DNA from 3 places in the Pseudovibrio sp. SCP20 genome. Region 2 is predicted to be linked to each of the others. Evidence: predicted binding sites of a transcription regulator. Region 2 holds the regulator's gene; each other region holds the start of a gene.
The links. Region 2 encodes PhoB, which activates phosphate uptake and scavenging genes when phosphate is short. Its sites were predicted from a motif close to TGTCATNNANCTGTCAT; they were not measured.

Region 1 (7,705 bases), on a different contig from region 2:
GAACAAGTTCATCCGTAACGCACGTGGTACCACCACTCTGTGTGATGCAGATGCTCGTATCGTGAAAAAATATCTGCCTTACGGCTAAGCCTTAAAGCTGAGACCAGGAGACAACCATGTCACGTGTAAAAAGAGGCGTTACCGCCCACGCTCGTCATAAAAAAGTTATTAAGGCAGCCAAAGGTTACTACGGCCGTCGTAAGAACACCATCCGCGTTGCTAAGCAGGCAGTCGAGAAAGCGGCACAGTACGCTTACCGCGACCGCAAGGCTCGCAAGCGCAACTTCCGTGCACTCTGGATCCAGCGTATCAACGCTGCGACCCGTGAACACGGCATGACCTACGGCCGCTTCATCGATGGCTTGAACAAAGCTGGCATCGAAGTTGACCGTAAGGTTCTTTCTGACCTGGCAATCAACCAGCCTGACGCATTCAAGGCTCTGGTTGAAAAAGCACAGGCTGCTGTAGCTTAATTGCTAAAGCAGGAAGCAGAAGCTTTTTAAAAGGCAGGTTCCGAGAGGAGCCTGCTTTTTTTGTTGTCCGGCCACATCCCGCTCCCTATCTTGGTTCCTTGATAAATAAGGGGAGAGGGAACATGGTCTCTGGCAAATGCGAATGCGGCAAAGTTCAGTTTCAGGTGGAAGCGGTAAGAGACAGCGTCACAGTCTGTCACTGTAGCCAATGTCGGCGCACAAGCGGCCACGTCTGGGCCTCCACAGTAGCTCCTGAAAGCGCCATCACCTTCACGGTTGATGATGGGCTTGAATGGTACGCTTCCTCAGAGTTTGCAAAGCGAGGTTTCTGCAAGGGATGCGGATCGAGCCTATTTTATAAAATCCATGCGGAAGACTACATCGCTATCGCAGCCGGTTGTCTGGATGAGCCAAACGACTTGCACATCGGCAAGCATATCTTCGTCAAAGACAAAGGTGACTACTACGAGATCACTGATAACGCGCCTCAGATCCAACGGTTCTGATTAGGGGGAATGCTTGCCATTCTGCTCCAGCTCGATAAAACCATGATACCTGCGGTGTTTGAAAGTACCAGTGAAAGTGCCACAACTCTCCAATGAAACAGCTGACAGGATGTTGCCTGACGACTCGGGCCTGTCCATTCACTTGATCACGCAGGCCACTCGAGCCACGTTCACGGACATGTACTTCCATCAAACCTTCCTGTCGTTCATTCACAAGGGAACGAAGAAGGTAATCTGCCCTCACAATGGAGAGTTGGTCGGTTCAGAGGGCGATCTCTTCATCTTTCCTCCCGGTTCTATCATCAGCCTTGAAAACAGGCCGCTTGTAGATGCCGATTATCAGGCAGATGGTGTCAGCATTGCCAACACGCTGATAGATGCAGTGTATGCAGACCAACCGGCAACTCCAACAGCTACAGGTATCCAGCTGGTGCGTGGAAAAGAGCATAAGCCGGAAGACGTGCTTGCCCTCATGAAAGAGACATTGGCAAATACTGCTCTACCAGAAGCCTTAAGGCAGCACCGACTGTTGGAGCCACTCATCTGGCTACGCCATATCGGCGTACACTTGTCAAAGCCCGACACAGACAACCCTCTGAGCCAGGTTCGCAGCCTTATCGAAACCGACTTGAGCTACGCATGGCGCGCGACAGATGTCGCCAGTCATTTTGCGATGAGTGAGGCAACCTTCCGCCGCTGGCTTGCCAAGTCCGGGCACGGCTTTGCAAAAGTTCTGCGCCATACCCGGTTGGAAAAAGGTCTGGCTCTGTTGCAATCCACGCATGAACCTATCTCGAGCATCGCGCTGGATTGCGGATTTACTACTCCCTCTCATTTCTCCGAGGCTTTCAAAAAACGCTTTGGGATTCGCCCAAAAGAGATCAGATCGAGAGAAGGTTGATCGGAATTTGATAGTTTATGAGTGGCTCGTGAAAGCGTAGCTTTTCAAAGCAACCTATAGCTGGAACATGTTCAACGCCCTAAGCCACTGGAGAAAACATGTTCCGGAAACCACTCATAACCGCTCTGGCCATCGCAGCTTCTTTTGCATCTGCCGCTCAAGCGCAAGATTTTAAACTCACCAGCACGTCTATTGCTGAAGGTCAGCAGCTCACGAACCAGTTCGTTTATAACGGGTTCGGATGCACCGGAGGCAACCTCTCACCGCAGCTCAGCTGGTCCAACGCGCCAGAAGGGACCAAAAGCTTCGCTCTTACTGCTTATGATCCGGATGCACCAACAGGTTCAGGATGGTGGCACTGGAATGTGGTGAACATCCCAGCCTCGGCAAACTCTTTTGAAGAAGGCGCGAGCAACAACAAAACTTTGCCTGTTGGCTCAATGGAAATCACTAACGACTACGGTGCTAAGGGCTTTGGCGGTGCCTGTCCACCGGCAGGTGAGGTACACCGCTATATCTTCACCATCCATGCACTTGGCGTGCCGGCGCTGGATCTTCCTGAGAACCCAAGCAACGCGCTGGTTGGCTATATGATTGGTGCGAACACACTGCAGACTTCCAAGATCACTGCCGTCTTCAGCCACTAAATGCTCAACTGTCGATAGTTTGACATTCACAAAATGAAACCTTCGGGAGGCCAACTCCCGAAGGGTAATATCGTTTGGGCTGGAAGGTCAGCTTAGCCAATCACACCATTATCGTCGCGCTTGATCACGATAACGGAAGAGCGAGGAAGCTTACCGCCATCTGGCCAGTTACCGCCTGGGTGCTGAATGCCCACAAACATACTGCGGCGATCAGCAGACCATGTCAGACCAGTCACTTCTGCTCCTTTAGGTCCAGTCATGAAGCGAGCGATCTCACCTGTCACAGGATCTCCAACCAGCATCTGGTTGTTGCCCATGCCAGCAAAGTCACCTTCATTGCTGTCGCTGCCATCTGTCTGGATCCACACAAGCCCGCTCTCGTCAAAGCCCATGCCGTCTGGGGAGTTGAACATGTTGCCTGCATTCACGTTTTCAGAACCAGCCTTAGGTCCTTCATGAACGGTTGGGTTGCCAGCCATCACATAGAGGTCCCAATCAAACGTGTCTGAGGCATGATCCTCATTGTGAGGACGCCAACGCACGATCTGGCCGTACTTGTTGGTTTCACGTGGGTTCGGGCCGTTGACAGAGGTATCGTCACCACCCGCATTTGGCTTCACACCGCGGTTCTTGTTGTTGGTCAGGCAGCAATACGCCTCAACTGCATTGGGATTGGCTGAAATCCATTCAGGACGGTCCATGGTGGTCGCACCAACAGCAGAACCAGCAATACGACTGAAGATCGCGATACTGGCTGCATCCATGCCTGTTGTGTCTGGTGTCAGAGCCAACCATTCGCCCGTCTGATCATCATTGAACTTGGCAACATACAGCGTACCATCATCCAGCAAACCATCAGTTGGCTGACCCGGTGCATAAACACCGTTGGAGACAAAGCGATACATGAACTCACCGCGCTCATCATCCCCCATGTAAACAACAACGCGGCCATCTGGTGCCAAAACAGCCTCTGCATTCTCATGCTTAAAGCGACCTAGTGCAGTGCGTTTGACAGGCGTGGAGTTTGGATTGGTCGGATCAATCTCAACCACCCAGCCAGCACGATGAGGCTCATTTGGGTTTTTCGCGATGTCAAAGCGCTCATCGAACTTATGGTAGTCGTAGTTGTAGCCGGTATCCGTGATGCCATAGCGCTTGTACCCAGCATCAACACCGTCCATGCGCTCCGCAGGAGGTGCATCGGTTGCACCGAAGTAACCGTTGAAGTTCTCTTCGCAAGTCAGATAAGTGCCCCATGGTGTCTTGCCAGAACCACAGTTGTTGAATGTGCCAAGAGACTGTGTACCAGAAGGATCAGCCGCAGTTTGCAGCAGAGGGTGACCTGCAGCCGGTCCGGCAAGCATCATCGGCGTGTTATGCGTGATGCGGCGATTGAACGGGCTGTTCTTCACGATCGCCCAACCACCATCGCCTTCTTCCACTTCAATAACCACAACACCCTGAAGGTGCTGCAGCTTCAGAACATCATCAGCGCTCTTTGGAGCTCCATCTTCATTCTGAGGCAGGTTGATCCGGCGGTTGGCATACTCATGGTTGATCGCCAGCAGCTGCTTGCCCTGATACTGGAAGCTCTCCATGCCGTCGGTGTTTTCACCAAACACTTTGTCAGCACCTGCCGTAGAGCCACCGGTCTCATGATCGAACTCTTCAGCACCATCTACCAGAGCATCGCCCCAGCGAGCCAGGATCTTCCAGTTGTATCCTTCCGGGACATGAACAGTCGCGTCCGTAAATGTCGGAATTGGCTGAAAAGCGAAGCGCGAAACAGACGCCTTCGCCTCAGAAGCGGAAAGACCAAGCACACCTGTGCCCATCACCGCTGCGCCGGAGCCAAATGCGAGCACACCACCCAGAAAACCGCGGCGCGAAATTGCGCGCTCAACAACGCGGTCAAATTCATTCTCTTCAGCACGAGGGAAGTTCAACTCATCCCACTCATCTGCCGTGAGTTCATTCGTCAATTCTTTAGTCATTGGAAATATCCCGTAGAAGAAGGTGAGCGCACACTAAGGCGCCTGCATGACAACTTTACGAAACAATCAATCCTATAAAATACTGCAGATGTAATATGAGTATTGTATTCATGTTATGGGAATTGTAGAGGTGAAATATAGACCTGATGAGTGTCAGTTAGCTAACTTGCTGTGATTTCTATATATTGTTCCATTATTCTAACTTTAGACGAGAAAATACTTCAGAATGTGGCGGAGATGCTTGATTTGATTAAGGTGCTCTATGAAAATTCAGTGAGTTGACGCCCAACGCTATGCGGCCCAACAGGAAATTTCAAAACCCTATAAACCGCAGTGTCGATTACCGCAGTTTTCACAGCCATTAAATTTTCTGAGTAAAAACTTGGTGGTCTAAGGCTCAATCACCTTTTGAAGGCAGATGCTCTGGGTGTCCTTGTAACCTTGTGCCTCATAAAAGCTAGCGGCCTGGCTGTTATCTCCACGTACAAGCAGGTTAACTTTCCAGATACCACGGGCTCGCAACCAGTCTTCTGCGGCTTGCGTAATGGCCTTGCCCAGTCCTTTGCCCTGATGGTCAGGATGTGTGCTCACATAATAGAACCAGCCGCGATGCCCATCCTCTCCGCACATGATGCTGGTGGCAATCATGCCGTCCAGTTCTCCGACAAGAATAGTTGAGTGTTCGCCCTCAAGTGCTTTTGCAATATCCCGAACTGGATCATTCCATTCACGAAAGACGCCAGCGGCCTTCCAAAGAGCAATAACCGCGTCCCGATCGGACAGACGCATTTCACGACAAATCATATGCACCGCGCATAGTAATTAGAAAATAGAAGTTTAGTCACAGGATGTTTTGTTATTATCCTTTGTAATCCAGTCACTTGCAATAGGAGGAAGGATTAATAACAAGGTTAATAATCTATAAGTAAAACTATGAAAACCTTTGCGCGATTGAGGGGTTTTTGACATGGCTTTTTTTAAGCGTAACACACAATTGCTTGCTGAAACTGCTGCAAACGACCAAGGAGAAGTAATCGGTCAGTCTGCTGAAGTGGAAATTACAGAACCTAAGAGTTCAATAGATAGTGCACGCTTGTTTGGTGAGCTGGACGCCCTTGCGTTGGATATGGCCTCAGCTGCGGGAGAGCTGGATGCCGTTAACAACACTGCAGGCGCTCTGAAAACAGCCATGGAAAGCCTTCAGGAAGCTTCTGGACGTGTTGTTGAGAGTAACCGGGAAGTGAGCTCTGCCGTTGAGCAGACAGCAGAGCAGACGACCAACGCCCGCGATACCATGTCGAAGTCTCAGGAAGTGGTGACGGACGCGCTCGCCAACATCAACAGCCTGTCGACAACCATCAGCAACATCAATCGCCAACTGGAAGGCCTCCAGGCCTCGTTTGCCAACGTACGTCAGTTCTCCAGTTCCATTGACGCCATCGCCCGACAGACCAATCTTCTGGCTCTCAATGCGACAATTGAGGCAGCTCGCGCAGGCGAGGCCGGCAAAGGCTTTGCCGTGGTTGCCAGCGAAGTTAAGGCGCTTGCGACGCAAACCACAGTCGCGACTGAACAAATTGACCAAACAATCCTTCAGCTCGGCAAAGAAGCAGATACTCTGGTGGATCTCGGTAAGGGCGCACTTGATACAGTAGCGACTGCTGAAAACGGCACACAGTCCATCAACGATCTCTTCCATGAGCTGGAAGCAATGGTTGATAACATCTCCGCCAACACAGAATCCATCCGCATCGCCTGCGCAAACAATGACGCTGATACGGACGAACTGCTGCGCAATCGTGATGAAATGGTCGGCGTGGTCTCCGCCAATGCAGAGAGCATTGAGCAGGTTTCCGGCCAGATGCTCGGAACATCACAAACAGCCGATGCCCTGCTTGCCGAAGTTGCCGTCGAACATGGCGACAATCTCAATCAGCAGATGATCGAGTACGCCAAGGATGCTGCTGCAAAGACCATGGATGCTTTTGAAGGCGAAGTGGATGCAGGCCGTATCTCAATCAACGATCTTTTCGACTTCAACTACACCCCGATTGATGGCTCAAACCCCGTCCAGTTCATGGCATCCTTCACGCAAATGACTGACCGGGTGTTGCCTGACATTCAGGAGCCAGTCAAAGATCTTGATCCACATATCATTTTCTGCGCTGCACTGGATAAAAACGCTTATCTGCCAACGCACAGCAAAGAGTATTCCAAGCCTCAGGGCAATGACCCGGTCTGGAACGCCGCCAACTGCCGTAATCGCAGAATGTTCGATGACCGTGCTGGCCTGAATGCAAGCAAGAACACCAAAGAATACAGCCTACAAACCTATCGTCGGGACATGGGCGGCGGAAAGATCATGATGATCAAACTCGTCTCAGCCCCCATCTGGATCAAAGGCCGCCACTGGGGCAACACCCTCATCGCTTTCAATGCGTGATGTTGTTCTATAAAAGCACATGGCTGTCGAAAACGGCAGCCATGAAAGCACTGCGCATAAGCCAGAAAGATTATTGCGAAAGAACACCTTGCGCTTCAAGAGCATGGCTGAGTTGTGAACTCATTGCATGATCAGGATCTGTGGTCCGTTGAAGCACCATGCATTTGTTCTGACATTGATCTACCCGCAATGCGAAGCCTTTTGTGGTGAGCACATTGATGCACTCTGTTATTGCATCGAAACCATTGAGTTTGGGATGAAACTCGACAACTAACATTCGGATATTGGTCAGGTTTAAAGCTGGTAGCAGTTCAATTTCTGCTCCTTCGATATCCATCATCAAAAAGCTTGGTTTAAACTCTGCGATTAGCCTGTTGACATCGACTGTTTTTTGAAGAATTTTTTGGCTTTCTTTGCGTTCTAGAACAGATGATCCGATGATACGTTTTCCAACATAAAACTCTGATTGCTTATTATCAGTGAGAGCTGCGATACCACTTACAGTTATGGGAGAAACGTCGTTTAAAGAATGATTAGTCTCTATGACATTTATAAGGTTTGGGTTTGCCTCAACGCACATGACATTGCTGGAACCGCAAATCTTAGAAGCTGTTGCCGATAGAAAACCTATACAGGCTCCTAACTCCAGAATACGGTCTTCTGGTTTTAGCAATTGTGTCAGGAGGTTATGTTCTTCATTTTCATAGATACCTCGAACAATCTGGTCTTTTACATATAAGT
Region 2 (7,705 bases):
TTGCTTGCGACTTCAGCAACCTTTGCCTCGTCAAACTGAGCCATGGCGCGCAGGCCGTCTGGTGCGTTGAAGTCTACCACCAGCATGGAGACTGCACCGTCTGTCTGGGCTTGCAGGGTCAGGCGACCTTCGAACTTGAGGGTACTGCCAAGCATGGATGTCAGGACAATTGCCTCTGACAGCAGCTTGTTTACTGGCGCAGGGTACTTGTGCCGCGCCAGCATTGAGTTCAGCACCGGCCCCATATTGATAACCCGACCGCGAACGTCCAGTGCTTCAACAGCAAATGGAACGACAGCGTCAACGCCGGCGGCGGTCGGTTGAGCAGGTGTATTTGTCATCTTGTTCTTTTATCCTTGCGCATATCTTCGACTGAAGACCGGACAACCACTTTTCAGCGATATGCACTATGCTTGCGCATATCGTCACCTGAAAACCGGCAGCCACTTTTCAGCGATATGCTTTATCCTTGAGGCGATGCACCCATGCACCACGCCATAATGCCTTTTTGGGCGTGGAGTCGGTTTTCTGCCTCGTCGAATACCACAGAATGCGGGCCGTCGATCACCTCATTTGTCACTTCTTCCCCACGATGTGCAGGCAGGCAGTGCATAAACAGGGCTGAATCGTTGGCTTCACTCATCAGGCGTTCGTTCACCTGATAGGCAGCCAGCATGTTGTGACGGGTTTCAGCATCGCTGTCACCCATGGAAACCCAGCAGTCGGTGATAACACAATCACTGTTTTTAACAGCAGCAAACGGATCGTCTGTTACTGAAAGTTCAGCACCGGATGTATAGGCCTTTTCGATCCATTCAAGAGGTACTGTCAGTTCATTTGGTGCGGCAACGTTAATTTTGAAGTCAAATTTGGATGCCGCTTCGATCCAAGAATAAAGAACGTTGTTGCTGTCACCCACCCAGGAAACGGTTTTACCCTTAATGCTTCCGCGGTGTTCTTCGAAGGTCATGATGTCTGCCATGATCTGGCAAGGATGTGAAATCTTGGTCAAACCGTTGATGACAGGCACGGTTGCATACTCTGCCAGCTCTCTGACGGCATCATGGTCCAGCATGCGGATCATGATCATGTCGACGAAGCGGGACAGGACGCGGGCGGTGTCCGGAATGGACTCGCCACGGCCAAGCTGCATTTCTGCACCGGTCAGCATCAGGGTTTCGCCGCCAAGCTCACGCATGCCCACATCAAAGGAGATGCGGGTTCTGGTGGATGGCTGTTCGAAGACCATGGCCAGCACTTTGCCTGCCAGAGGCCCCTGCCCGCGATGAACGCCATTGCGGGTGGATTTGATCTGCTTGGAGACATCCATGATGTGACGAAGTTCGTCACTTGAAAAATCACTGATATCGAGAAAGTGCTGTGGTTTTGTCAGTGTAGTCATTTGGCAGTCTCGGCAGTTTTCAGCTCGTTTTCCATGTCCGCAGCAGCGGCTTCAATTTTCTGGGCGAGCACGTCAATTTCTTCAGCGGTGATGGTCATTGGCGGCATAATGCGGAGCACGTTGTCTCCCGCACCAACCGGCAGCAAGCCATTGTTGCGCATGTGAACCAGCAGCTGGGTGTTTGGCACCTTACATTTGAGGCCAAGCATCAGGCCTTCACCGCGCACCAGCTCAAACACGTCGCCGTGCTGGTCTACAATGCAGGCAAGCTTTTGCTTTAGCATCAGGCCTTTTTCCTGAACGGCTTCCAGAAAGCCCGGCTCCAGGACGGTTTCCATAACAGCGGTGCCGACAGCCATCGCCAGCGGGTTGCCGCCGAATGTTGTGCCATGCACGCCCGGCACCATGCCGCTGGCCGCTTCATTGGTTGCGAGGAACGCCCCCATCGGGAAGCCACCGCCGATGCCTTTTGCAATCGCCATCAGGTCTGGTGCAACACCAGCCCATTCGTGGGCAAAGAGCTTGCCGGTTCTGCCAACACCCGTCTGGATCTCGTCATAGATCAGCAGCAGGTCGTTTTCATCACAGATCTCGCGCAGGCCTTTCAAGAAAGCCGGATCCATGGAGCGGATGCCGCCTTCGCCCTGAACAGGCTCCAGCATGATGGCTGCGGTTTGCGGGCCAACAATCTTTTTGACTGCTTCCAAATCGCCAGCTGGCACCTGATCAAAGCCTTCCGGTGCTGGACCGAAGCCTTCCAGATACTTTTGCTGACCACCAGCAGCCAGAGCTGCCATGGTTCTGCCGTGGAACGCATTTTCAAAGGTGATGATGCGGTTCTTTTCCGGGTTGCCCTTGGCAAAGTGGTAGCGACGCGCTGCCTTCATGGCACCTTCAGTTGCTTCCGTACCGGAGTTGGTAAAGAACACAACGTCAGCAAAGGTGTTGTCTGTCAACAGCTTTGCGAGCTTTTCACCCTCTGGAATGGTGTAGAGGTTGGTGACGTGCCACAGCTTTTCAGCCTGGCCTTTCAGCGCCTCAACGAGCTTCGGATGCGCATGACCCAAGCCGGAGACGGCGATACCCGAGGCACAATCCATGTATCGTCGACCATCAGCCGCATAAAGCCAGACACCTTCCCCACGCTCAAACGCCAGGTCTGAACGTGCATAAGTCTGCATTAGCGACGAAGTCGTCATTTCTCACTCCTCATGGATTGAGCTCTGGGCTCAAAAATCTTGGTTATTACAAAAACAAAAAACGCCATCTGGCGCTTCATTCAACACCCGAAGGTGTCCGGTTGTAAGGGAAGCGACATATAAACCGCGTTCCCTCAGGGCAGTCAATAACACGTATTGCCAGCAATACCTTACTCCTGTTCAGGAATGGGCAGCCGGCTTTTTGTGCTTCCTATCGGTGCATTCCGGTTGGTCTGCTACCTGAGGAAGGGCACATTGTGGCATTTTTAAATGATGGAGTAGAGGTCTAATCCCCTCTTCACTGGCCAGTTTTTTTCCATATCTCTTAAGGTTTATTCAATACACCTCTAGCGTGTACCGCGTCATATGAAGGTGTCATTCGGCGAGTGCATCTGCACTGCAATTTGTAGTTTACTAGTGTTTTTTACTAGTTGTTTTTCAGTGGTAAATATATGTATTAAATATCAACGGGGTAACGCTATCAGCTCTTACTTTGTGTTGGAAAGAATGCGGTGGAACTTGGTTTAACAAACAGCTCCTATTCTTTAGATTGATAATCTTCTCCCACCACAAGAAGGCTGTTATAGGTAAGTAGTAGTACGGCAATTCTGGGGAAAACCAGAGTCTTCCCCACCTCAATTCTTTGAGGTTATTGCTCGTAGGAACGCCGATATAGTACTGTGCGATAAGAGTTATACACCATCTCGTAGTTACTGATCGCTGCAAGCACACACGCTCAGGTTAGCGGCAAATTCGGATACGTCCGAGCTGAGCGAATACTGTTTTGCGCGCCACTGAAGGAAGACGGGGGCCTTTAATGAGCTGGACAGCAGAACGTGTAGAGTTACTAACCAAGCTTTGGGCAGACGGGTTAAGCGCAAGCCAGATCGCTGGAGAACTAGGCAATGTGACCCGAAATGCCGTAATTGGTAAGGTTCACCGGCTCGGGCTTTCAGGGCGTGCTAAATCAGGGGGCGGTGCAACCAAGACGAGAAAGGCAACTGCCCCAGCGGCAAGAACAGCTTCTCCAATCAAACCGACAGTGACCGAAGCGGTCGCAGCAGCAGCTCCCTCTCCTACTCCTCGACAAGTTCAGCCAACAGTGGCAGGCGCCACCGCTCTTAAAGTTGAGCCAATTGAAACGATCGAGACCGAAATCGCTCCCGTCCCAGTCGCAGAAATCTTTATTCCGGTTTCCGAACGCGCATCCATCCTGACATTGAACGAACGCACCTGTAAGTGGCCAATTGGCGATCCGGGTTCTGAAGACTTCTACTTCTGCGGTCGTCAGTCAGATGCAGGCACACCGTATTGCGCGCATCACCGCAGCATTGCCTATCAGCCAGTCAGCGACCGCCGCAACCGCCGCGCCAGCTAAAACAGACTGAAAGCAAGCGTTATGAGCCGGGTCCAGTGCCCGGCTTTTTGCTGTCTGGATGCCTGTAATGTAACGACTATCCCGCCTGTGGTTGAGGCCTAGTGCTTCTGCGCGCTGAAGGTTTGGCGGGTGACATTGCCCCAGTACGGGTCGTTGTAGCTGTCTTCCTGATAGTGGCCTAATGTGTAGTCGCTTACCACTGCGCGCCAGAAGGCGGTGGCGTGGTCAGCGCCTTCGATCTGTTTGATCTGCCAGTTGCCGGGCATCTGATCAAACAGCGCGCTGGCAAACTGCAGGCCCAGCTTATGTCGTCGGTAGTAAGGCACGACGTAGAACTCACAGACTTCGAACCCCTCCTGCTCATCCTGCTTGATGGCGGCCAGTCCGGCCGGGAGGTCGTTGCTGTACACCAGATAGCCGGTGATGTTGCCTTCCAGCAGCGTGTCCTTGGCGAACAGACCGTTGGCGTCAGGCTGTTTGTGCGTGAGAGGTGAGAACTCTGCCTCGTAAGCCTGGCAGAGATTGTCGTAGATATGAGCGGTTGCTCTATCAACCGTCTTGATTTTCATTTGTTATCCGCATTGTTTTTAGTCTGCACCTCCGGATCAGAGATGCAGCTTCACAATGCGCATATAGCAGAGATCAGTTACCCGACTGCAAACTGGTCGTTGAACGCGTAACCGGCACCGCGGACGGTGCGGATCGGGTCTTTCATGCGGCCTTTGTTGATGGCTTTACGCAGGCGGCCCACATGGACGTCGACAGTGCGCTCATCCACGTAAACATCATGTCCCCACACGCCGTCGAGCAGTTGCTCGCGGGAGTAGACGCGGCCTGGGGCGCTCATGAGGAACTCCAGCAGGCGGAATTCGGTTGGGCCGAGGTGGATTTCGCGGCCAGTTCTGCGGACGCGGTGGGTTTCGCGGTCCAGCTCAATATCGCCGGACTTGAGCATGGTGGAGACAACTTCCGGCAGAGCACGGCGGAAGATCGCTCGTACACGGGCCATAAGCTCCGGGATGGAGAAAGGTTTGACGACGTAATCATCGGCTCCGGTTGCCAGCCCGCGGATGCGTTCAGACTCTTCACCTCGTGCCGTGAGCATGATGATTGGCATGCGTTCGGTTTCTGAACGTGCCCGCAGACGGCGGCAAAGCTCGATACCGGAGAGGCCGGGCAGCATCCAGTCCAGCAAGAGCAGGTCCGGCTGGCTTTCTTGCAGCAGGAGTTCCGCCTCATCTCCTCTTGCGCATACGTCGACATTGTAGCCTTCCGCTTCGAGATTGTATCTCAGCAGCAGGCTTAACGGTTCTTCGTCTTCTACAATCAGTATCTTAGGCATACCCTAGTGCTCTCTTTGCACCTTCTGTTGTAAAGCAGTTTACCGTCATCACTGTGCATGTAAACCACTTTAACCTTTTGTAGTTGCGTCTTTTCTTATCAGAAACGCGAAGCCGCCCTCTGATTTGACACATGAAGTGCCGCGTAATGAACCCGACACTCCAAACCTTTGTTCAACGTGGTCGCCTTCCGGGCTTGCAGCTTCCCAGAGAGCAGCACGTCTCAGACAGCGCTGCTGTCTGCCAGTTCGTCCGTTTTTGGTCGATCAACCGGAAGCTGATTTCCGGAGATCATGTAGTAGATGTTCTCGGCAATGTTGGTCGCATGGTCACCGATGCGCTCAATGTTCTTTGCACAGAACAGCAGGTGGGCGCACATGGTGATGGAGCGTGGGTCTTCCATCATGTAGGTGAGCAACTGACGGAACAGACTGGTGTAGAGCGCATCTACTTCATCGTCACGCAGATGCACGCGCTGGACGACTTCCAGATCACCGGAAGTGTAGGCATCCAGAACGGCTTTAAGCTGTTCCAGCGCCAGATCGGACATGTGTTCTACGCCAACCGCCAACTGTTTGTTGTTGAATTCGCTTTCAATTGCGAGCGTCCGCTTGGCGATGTTCTTGGCCATATCGCCAACGCGCTCCAGATCATTGGAGATGCGCATGGCGGCGATGATGTCGCGTAAGTCGCTTGCCATTGGCTGGCGGCGTGCGATCACGGAGATGCACAGCTCTTCCAACTCGGCCTGCATGTTGTCGAGGCGTCTGTCCGCGGCAATGGTGCGGGTTGCCAGCTCGCGGTCCTGTCTCAGCAGTGCGCTGACGGCATCATGTACAAGTGTTTCTGCGAGGCCGCCCATTTCGACGACACGTCCGGCCAACTCTTTCAGTTCTTCATTGAAGGACGAGACGATATGATCTTTCATCGGATGATCTCCTTAGACCTCCTTGCCTATTATTCTTAACCGAAACGGCCAGTGATGTAATCCTGCGTGCGCTGGTCTTTGGGGTTGGTGAAGATGTCGTTGGTCAGCCCCTCTTCCACCAGTGTTCCTAAGTGGAAGAATGCAGTGCGCTGCGAAACACGTGCCGCCTGCTGCATGGAGTGGGTTACGATCACGATGGTGTAGTTCTGGCGCAGTTCGTCGATCAACTCTTCCACTTTTGCGGTGGCGATCGGGTCAAGCGCGGAACATGGCTCATCCATCAGGATCACTTCCGGAGACACAGCGATTGCACGCGCGATGCACAGGCGCTGCTGCTGACCACCGGAGAGGCCGGTTCCCGGCTCATCCAGACGATCTTTCACTTCCTCAAACAGACCGGCGCGCTGCAGGGAGCTGGCGACAATCTCTTCCAGATCGGCCTTGCTTTGCGCCAAGCCGTGAATGCGAGGGCCGTAGGCCACGTTCTCAAAGATGGACTTCGGGAACGGGTTCGGCTTCTGGAACACCATGCCAACGCGGGCACGCAGTTCCACTACATCAATGCGTGGGTCATAGACATCATCGTTGTCGAGAAGGATGTCACCTTCCACGCGGCAGATGTCGATGGTGTCGTTCATGCGGTTGAGGCAGCGCAGGAAGGTGGACTTGCCGCAACCGGATGGACCGATCAGCGCTGTCACCTGATTTTTGCGTACATCCAGATCCACGCCGTGCAGAGCCTGCTTGTCGCCGTAAAACACTTTCACGTCACGGCCACGCATTTTGAGCGTTTCGCCTTCAGCGGATACGGCTGGTGGGGCGCTTATTGTTGTATCCATTGCACTCTCGGTGTCTGTGGTCATTTCCAATGCCATGATCTTGCCTTTCAAATCACCAGCGGCGCTCAAAACGTTTACGAAGGACGATTGCGATTGCATTCATCGAGATCAGGAAGCCGAGCAGCACCATGATCGCAGCAGAGGTTTTCTGCTGGAAGGCAGGTTCGGGGAAGTCTGCCCACATGAAGATCTGAACCGGCAGTACGGTCGACGGATCCACCGGACTTGCCGGGATATCAACGATGAAGGCCACCATGCCGATCATGAGAAGTGGTGCAGTTTCACCCAAAGCCTGCGCCATGCCGATGATGGTTCCGGTCAAAATACCCGGCATTGCCAGTGGCAGCACATGGTGGAACACTGCCTGCAAGCGGGAGGCTCCGACACCCAGCGCTGCTTCGCGGATGCTCGGCGGCACGGCCTGAAGGGCTGCGCGGGAGGCGATGATGATGGTTGGCAGGGTCATGAGCGCCAGCACCATACCGCCGACGACCGGCGCAGATCTCGGCAAGCCGAAGACGTTGAGGAACACCGCCAGACCGAGCAGACCAAACACAATGGACGGAACCGCTGCCAGGTTATTGATGTTCACCTCAATCAGATGGGTCCAGCGGTTCTT
Region 3 (7,705 bases), 110 kb from region 2:
GATCACAAGCTGGTGAACACCTGCCGTTTGCGGCACCTGCCCACAACTCGCTTTTCAGCAACAATTGGTTTTCAGGAAACTATGGCAAATACTTGTCAGAAGCTACTGAATATCCTGAGTAGTCATATTAATTTTTGGTAAGGCGGCCAATTTGACGTATGCGTCAGGGGAGAAATCGATTTTCTTCGTTTAAAACAAAGGACTTCCGCTGTTTCGCGGCAAACTGGCGAAATCTGCCTCCAGATATCTGCCATGATTAAATTTGCACTGCTAATACATACCCACAGAATTTATGCATGGAAAACAGCAATAATTTTTCGCGTTGTTTTGTTTTTGCCTCATTAATGAGTTATTAAAGATTTACCAAACTCACTAACAAGATATACGGATACACCATGAAGCGCTTGACTACCTTAATGCTTCTCAGCACTCCACTGATAGCCTGCCAAGCCTCTGTATCTGAAGATTTCGTCGAAGCTATACCTACAACTACTCAAGAAACGACGATTGAAACAACAGCTATACCTGCAGCACAAAACATTATCTATACGGGCACAGCAGATCTGGGCGCGCTTACCTCTACGAACTGGGTGGTGAGCGAAGGCAACGGAAACAGCGTTGCGCCGTGTCGTGTGCAGTTTAGCAAATCCGCTGCGGGCGCTGTGGCGTCCCCTTCTGCGGCAGCCCATGGCCTGCCTTCAGGACTGGCGGCGACAAGCGGTTGCTCCAATGAAGAGTTGAGCAGTGTGACGGCCTGGGCGGTTAATGGGGACACCATTGAGCTGCGTAATGCGCAGGAAACCACCACGGCCTATCTTTTGATGGAACGCCCTGACCTGCTGCTGGGTTACACAGCCAAGGGTCATGATCTGGTAGTGAGCCAGTAATCACTTTCCAACGTATAACAGACGTGCTGAGGGATCAGGAGTTGCCTGCAGGTGTGCGGGCAATGAGGTTCTTGCCAAGCTTCTCTAATGCGTTTTTCAAACGCTCATCAGAAACATGCGCCACCTTTTGCTCAATGCGGCGGTTTTCAATCTCGGAGAGCTTGCGCAATGGCTTGGGCGTGATCTTCTTGGTTCTGAGGGCGGGGCGCTGCACAACCTTGATGCGGCCAACCGCATTCCAGCCCAAAAAGGCATTTATACGATCACGCAGTTGCGGCGCTTCATGGGTGAAGAACAAAGCAGTGGGACCATCAGCATGAACAAGAAGGGTTGCAGGTTCGGCGACCGGCTCTCCATCGGAGCTTTTGGTTCTTGGCCAGACAAGCCTACCGGGCTGTACCTTTCCGTGATACTGCTTGCCGACAAGTTCGGGCCAAGCGGCGAGAAGATCAGCACTGGCAAATCCGCGTTTGCGCGCGACAGGGTGCATCGTCTTACCGATCAGCTCGTTTAGCTGATGGCTCGATCTTTTGGGAACCCGATTTTGCGCAGTTGCTTTCATCGTCTTCATCACGCCATTAGATTAAGGCACATATATGACCATTGCTTTATATTAGTTTTAATTTAGTCCCGTTTTTCGCGGTACCATGAATTACCAAGGGAACCCCAATTATTTAGGGATCAAAACCAAGGTTAACCCACAAAACCATGCAAGATAATCTAGTTCTTCTTTACTGGTATGACAGAAATTCTCGCCAACTGCCATGGCGAACAGCCCCTGCTGATATACTTTCCGGTGTAAAACCAGACCCTTACCATGTCTGGCTCTCCGAAATCATGCTTCAGCAGACTACTGTCGCGGCGGTAAAAAGTTACTTCGAACTCTTCATAAAGACATGGCCAACACTTGCAGATATGGCCAATGCGGAGGAGGAAGATATCCTCAAAGCATGGGCTGGGCTTGGTTATTATTCCCGTGCAAGAAATCTGTATAAGTGTGCAAAATATGTCCAATTGCATCACAATGGACGTTTTCCCGAGGAAGAAGAGCGGCTTTTGAAGCTGCCTGGCGTGGGTCCTTACACTGCCGCCGCGATCTCCACGATTGCGTTTGGGCGGCATGCTGCGGTGGTGGATGGCAATGTGGAGCGGGTGCTTTCGCGCCGCCATGCATTGCTGACTGAGCTCCCTGCCCTCAAGGCTGAGGTGAAGCCATTGATGGCTGAGGTGACGCCGCATGATCGCCCCGGCGACTTTGCGCAAGCCATGATGGATCTGGGCGCCACCATCTGTACTCCCAAGTCACCGGCCTGCGGCATCTGTCCGTGGATGGACGTTTGCGAAGGCCGCAAGCAAGGCATTGCAGACACGCTGCCGCGCAAAGCGCCGAAGAAGGTGAAGCCGACACGGCGGGGTATGGCTTTCCTGCTGAGTGATGACAAGGGACGCATTCTGCTCCGCAAGCGAGAGGACAAAGGCCTTCTTGCCGGGATGAGTGAGCCAATCACCACACACTGGTCCGATGACGCTGCGCTGGAAGATCTGACAGCCGCCCCAATTCAAGCGGAGTGGGTGCGGACAGCCAAAGACGTGAAGCACACCTTCACCCACTTCCATTTGGAAATGAGCGTCTGGCAGGCAGAGGCTCCAGCGAACTACGCGGAGCCAGAGGGCTACTGGTGGTCCGCACCCGACGAGCTTGAAGGCGAAGCTCTGCCTACGGTGATGAAGAAAGCGCTGAAGGCGGGTGGTTTGATTTAAGAAGCCATTTGCCAAAACAGGGAAGCCGGAAAGTACGGCTAATTGGCTTTACAGTCCCAGCACTGTTTTTACGGAACCAGCTCCACTGAAAGACCAATCAATCGAGTTGTTTTCGATCAAGAACATGATGGAGTTGTTGGGTTCAAAGCCGATGTTCGAGAGACGTTGGCGCATGTCTTTGTAAAGGTGTTCTTTCTGCTCATCAGAACGCCCGCCTAGCAATGCAATCTCAATCACGATGGTTGCTTTAGGGTCTCTGTTCCCGAGGAAAGTCGGGTGGAACATCATATCTTCTGGTTCGTATCGAGAAACCAAAGTGAAGTCATCGCTGGGATTAACGCCGCATGTTGCAACCAGACTTTCATGCAGCTGTTCGCTGATTGAGCGACACATTTGGGTAGACAGCACTTTGGGTACATGGATCTTGTTAAATGGCATAATAAATCTCATTCTTTGATTTGATAGGATGACTAAAAGCTACTGAAAATTAGATTGGGAAAATCGGTGCAGGTTATCGCGCCTGGACATATGAGGCCAAGTCAGCAATCAGATTAGTTGTTGTAGAGAAACGGCCTCAGGGGCAGCAAACGCTTCTTTACAGCAAAAAGCCGGGTCGATGCCCGGCTTTTCTTATTCTTGTCGCTGCCTAGTGGTGCTTATTGGAAAGCGGTTTCCATGAAGCTGCGGAGTTTTCGAGAGTGGAGGCGCTCCAGTGGCATCTCTCTCAGGATCTCCATGGTCTTCACGCCGATTTCCAGATGCTGATCCACCTGTTTACGGTAGAAGTCCGTCGCCATGCCCGGCAGTTTCAGCTCACCATGCAGTGGCTTGTCAGAAACGCAGAGTAAGGTTCCGTAAGGAACGCGGAAGCGGAAGCCGTTAGCGGCGATGGTTGCGGACTCCATATCCAACGCAATAGCGCGGGACTGGGAGAAGCGCTGTACCGGCTCACGGTGGTCACGCAGTTCCCAGTTGCGGTTGTCGATGGAGGCCACGGTGCCCGTGCGCATGACGCGCTTCAGGTCATACCCGCTGTAACCGGTGGTTTTCTCAACTGCATCTTCCAGCGCGACCTGCACTTCTGCCAGTGGTGGAATCGGAACCCATGTTGGCAAGTCAGCGTCGAGCACTTTGTCTTCGCGGACGTAACCATGTGCAAGCACATAATCACCAAGCTGCTGGCTGCTTCTGAGCCCAGCGCAGTGACCCAGCATCAACCAGGCATGTGGGCGAAGCACCGCAATGTGGTCGGTGATGGTTTTCGCATTGGATGGACCGACACCGATGTTCACCATGGTGATACCGGAGTTGTCCTCCCGCAGCAGGTGATAGGCTGGCATCTGCGGCAGACGTGGCGGTGCCACACCTTCGCGAGGCTCCTTATCACCCGCGTAGGTGATGAGATTGCCCGGTTCTACGAAGGCAACATAGCCGCTGTTTGGATCGTTGATCAGTTCCTTCGCCATCTGCGCAAAGCCATCAATGTAGAACTGATAGTTTGTGAAGAGCACAAAGTTCTGGAAGTAGCGCGGTGCGGTTGCGGTGTAGTGCTGCAAGCGATGCAGGGAGTAATCCACGCGCGGTGCGGTGAATGGGGCCAGAGGCTCAAAGCCATCTTTGGCACGGTAGGTGCCGTTGGAGATGGCATCATCCATAACCGCCAGATCCGGCACATCAAACACATCACGCAGTGTGCGTTCTGCACTGTCTGGCAGTGCGCCTTCAACGTGTGCACCATCATAGAATGCGAAGTGCAGCGGAATTGGCTGATCACTCTCAGCGATCTCAACTTCGAGGCCGTGGTTTTTGATCAGCAGATCGATCTGGTGTTCCAGATAGTGCCTGAACAAATCAGGCCGGGTGATTGTGGTTTTGTATTTGCCAGGTCTTGCTACAAATCCATAGGACAGACGGGTGTCCACACGGACGTGGCTGGACATTTCAAAACGAAGTTCCGGATAAAAAGCTCTGACCCGGTTTGTCGGCATGCTGCCCTGAGCGGCAGACTTAAAATTCTCGCGCAAGAAGTCCGTTGCCCGATCAAACAGGAAGATCAGGTGCTCAACAGCTTCAGCGGCATCTTTAAAGGATCGTGGGGGAATTGCTTCAGGCGTGCGGATGGAACGGGTTTCCATCACAACGTCGCTATCGGATATAGTCGACACGTTCGGTTTCTCCTCTTTCGTGTCACTATATATCTGAGGGATGTTTACGACAGGGTCAAGACAATCCGCAGACAAATATGATTTATTTTTTAGTGAGTGAGGATATTTTCACGCAGCGTCAGATCCAGTTCTGCGCACAGAATTGCGATATCTAGCTACATATTTACCCTTATCTCCTTCAGTTTATTCTGTAAAACTACATCCCAATTAAAAGGTGTGATTTCAGAGGAAGAGTGCAACGCTCTTTTCAGCATCACACCACAAAAGCATTCAATGATCGGGAGGGATCTTTTTTATGCACTTTGTTCGAACCGCCGCGCTTGGGCTGATAGCAGGCGCTTGTTTTACTGCAAGCGCGCAGGCTGCACAGCTGGGTCCTCGCCCTGCTTTTCTCGTTGAGCAGATGCAGGAGAGCCCGCTGAAGGAAAAGCTGCGGGCTTGCATTGGCAACCCTGCCACCACCTCCAGCTTCTCCATTGGCCACCGCGGTGCACCGCTGCAGTTTCCAGAGCATACGTTAGAGTCTTATCAGGCTGCTGCAGTGATGGGCGCCGGTGTGCAGGAGTGTGATGTTACCTTCACCAAAGACAAACAGCTGGTCTGCCGTCACTCCCAGAACGATCTGGCAACCACCACCAATATTCTGGCAACAGATCTGGCTGGCACCTGTATGACACCATTCACTGCTGCTGCGGGTGGTGAGAAAGCGACTGCTGAGTGCAGGACCTCTGAGATCACTCTGGCTGAGTTTGAAGGCCTGAAGGGCAAGATGGATGCTTCTGATCCAACAGCCACAACAGTTGAGGACTTTCTAAAGGGAACTGCGGATTGGCGCACTGACCTTTATGCGGCGGCTGGTAATGGCGGAACATTGATGACCCATGCTCAGTCCATTGAATTGTTCAAGGCACAAGGTGTCAAGTTTACGCCGGAGTTGAAGCGTCCAAGCGTCAAGATGCCGTTTGATGGGTTTAGTCAGGAAGATTACGCTCAGAAGCTGATTGATGAGTATAAAGAAGCTGGTGTTCCAGCCTCTGACGTGTACCCTCAGTCCTTCTTCCTTGATGATGTGCTTTACTGGATCAAGAATGAGCCAGAGTTTGGCAAGCAGGCGGTGTTCCTTGATGGCCGCTTCCGCATGCAGGGCTTTGATACCTCCGATCCGAGCAGCTTCAAACCATCCATGGCTGAACTGAAGGAGATGGGCGTCAACTACATCTCTCCACCTCTCTGGATGCTCGTTACGCTGGAAGACGGCAAGATCGTTCCTTCCGCTTATGCGAAGGTTGCCAATGAGGCTGGTATCAAGATCTTTGCCTGGACGCTGGAGCGCTCTGGCCTGCTGTCGCATAACAAGGGTGGCTGGTACTACCGCAGCATCAATGATGCGATCACCAGCGAAGGCAGCGTTTACGAGCTGCTGGATGTGTTGGCGCAGGACGTGAAGGTGAGCGGCGTGTTCTCTGACTGGCCAGCGACAGTTACCTTCTACGCCAACTGCATGGGGATTGAGTAAGCCCCCCTCTCCCCACACTGATTTGCAATTTGGGAAGCGCGTCCTTTATGGCGCGCTTTCTTTTTGCGCTGTCCGTAACGGGAGCTCTGCCACACTGATTAACCGATTTGCCCGCTGTCCCCGCAGTGCGTTTACCTTGTTCGTTTTAGCCAGCAAAAAAGCTTGACTCTCAAAAAATATTTTAGCTCTCCATTTTCGCCATTTTAACTCCTCATAAACCTCTACCCCAAGGGAATCCGCGACCGAATATTAATGGGAGTTAACTTCGAGACAAATATTCGAATCTGTAAATAAAGCGTTGATTCTAAAAGAATAAAAGATATCCACCGTTAACCAGTGGTTTACCATATCCGGTAACCATAGCACTCAGAAATTGCGTGAGGTGCTGCGTCGCAATGAGAGTAAAGCGTAAAGAAGGGGTGTCCCTGATGACACCCCATACTTCCACCAAGCCAGAGTGGCTTGATACGATTATTAAGGGTGACTGTGTCGAGGCTTTGAACAAGCTTCCAGACAACAGCGTGGATGTGGTTTTTGCCGATCCCCCTTACAACCTACAGCTGGGCGGAGATCTGCACAGACCTGATCATTCAAAGGTAGATGCCTGCGATGATCACTGGGATCAGTTCTCCAGCTTTAAAGCTTACGATGAGTTCACTCGTGCATGGCTCACTGCGGTTCGCCGCGTGCTGAAGCCAAACGGGTCCATCTGGGTTATCGGTTCATATCACAACATTTTCCGCGTTGGCGCGGTGATGCAGGACCTTGGGTTCTGGATCAACAATGATGTGGTTTGGCTGAAAACAAACCCGATGCCGAACTTCCGTGGCAAGCGTTTTACGAATGCTCATGAGACGCTCATCTGGGCCTGCCCTTCACAGGAGAGCAAGCCGACCTTTAACTACGATGCAATGAAGACGTTTAACGACGACCTTCAGATGCGGTCTGACTGGGTGCTGCCTATCTGCACTGGTCATGAGCGCTTGAAGGACGACAACGGCGACAAAGTGCATCCAACACAGAAGCCGGAAAGCCTGCTCTACCGTGTGCTGCTTTCCACTTCCAATCAGGGTGATGTGATCCTTGATCCGTTCTTTGGAACTGGCACCACCGGTGCTGTTGCCAAAAAGCTTGGCCGCCACTTTGTGGGCTGCGAGCGTGAAGATGCCTACATCAAGGCAGCTTCTGAACGGATTGACCGGGTAACACCAGCCAACGACGATTTTCTGGCGATGACACAAGGCAAACGTGCTCTTCCACGAGTTCCGTTTGGCAACCTGTTGGAAACCGGATTGTTGACACCGGGCGCGGAACTGACCGATGCCCGGGGACGTTTCAAAGCCACAGTTCGCGCTGATGGTTCTTTGATTTGCGGC

Region 1: AC3CB2_RS17400 (PhoX family protein) is a predicted target of PhoB. The motif match lies at 4,568-4,584, and genes of this name have one in related genera.
Region 3: AC3CB2_RS01105 (glycerophosphodiester phosphodiesterase family protein) is a predicted target of PhoB. The motif match lies at 4,860-4,876, and genes of this name have one in related genera.

Annotation. Positions count from the first base shown of each region.
Region 1 is NZ_JBYMDH010000004.1:327,119-334,823, reverse strand. Features, by position in the region: gene rpmI (50S ribosomal protein L35) at 1-88, shown strand, start outside; gene rplT (50S ribosomal protein L20) at 117-473, shown strand; gene AC3CB2_RS17415 (GFA family protein) at 596-979, shown strand; gene AC3CB2_RS17410 (helix-turn-helix transcriptional regulator) at 1,050-1,880, shown strand; gene AC3CB2_RS17405 (YbhB/YbcL family Raf kinase inhibitor-like protein) at 1,979-2,527, shown strand; gene AC3CB2_RS17400 (PhoX family protein) at 2,620-4,521, opposite strand; gene AC3CB2_RS17395 (GNAT family acetyltransferase) at 4,912-5,325, opposite strand; gene AC3CB2_RS17390 (methyl-accepting chemotaxis protein) at 5,489-6,964, shown strand; gene AC3CB2_RS17385 (FkbM family methyltransferase) at 7,035-7,705, opposite strand, start outside.
Region 2 is NZ_JBYMDH010000001.1:356,744-364,448, reverse strand. Features, by position in the region: gene AC3CB2_RS01670 (Hsp33 family molecular chaperone) at 1-341, opposite strand, end outside; gene argF (ornithine carbamoyltransferase) at 464-1,402, opposite strand; gene AC3CB2_RS01660 (aspartate aminotransferase family protein) at 1,399-2,601, opposite strand; gene AC3CB2_RS01655 (GcrA family cell cycle regulator) at 3,419-3,979, shown strand; gene AC3CB2_RS01650 (GNAT family N-acetyltransferase) at 4,078-4,548, opposite strand; gene phoB (phosphate regulon transcriptional regulator PhoB) at 4,626-5,321, opposite strand; gene phoU (phosphate signaling complex protein PhoU) at 5,543-6,247, opposite strand; gene pstB (phosphate ABC transporter ATP-binding protein PstB) at 6,283-7,086, opposite strand; gene pstA (phosphate ABC transporter permease PstA) at 7,139-7,705, opposite strand, start outside.
Region 3 is NZ_JBYMDH010000001.1:242,188-249,892, reverse strand. Features, by position in the region: gene AC3CB2_RS01130 (hypothetical protein) at 396-887, shown strand; gene AC3CB2_RS01125 (DUF721 domain-containing protein) at 922-1,458, opposite strand; gene mutY (A/G-specific adenine glycosylase) at 1,596-2,648, shown strand; gene AC3CB2_RS01115 (tautomerase family protein) at 2,697-3,086, opposite strand; gene AC3CB2_RS01110 (AMP nucleosidase) at 3,305-4,783, opposite strand; gene AC3CB2_RS01105 (glycerophosphodiester phosphodiesterase family protein) at 5,109-6,329, shown strand; gene AC3CB2_RS01100 (site-specific DNA-methyltransferase) at 6,758-7,705, shown strand, end outside.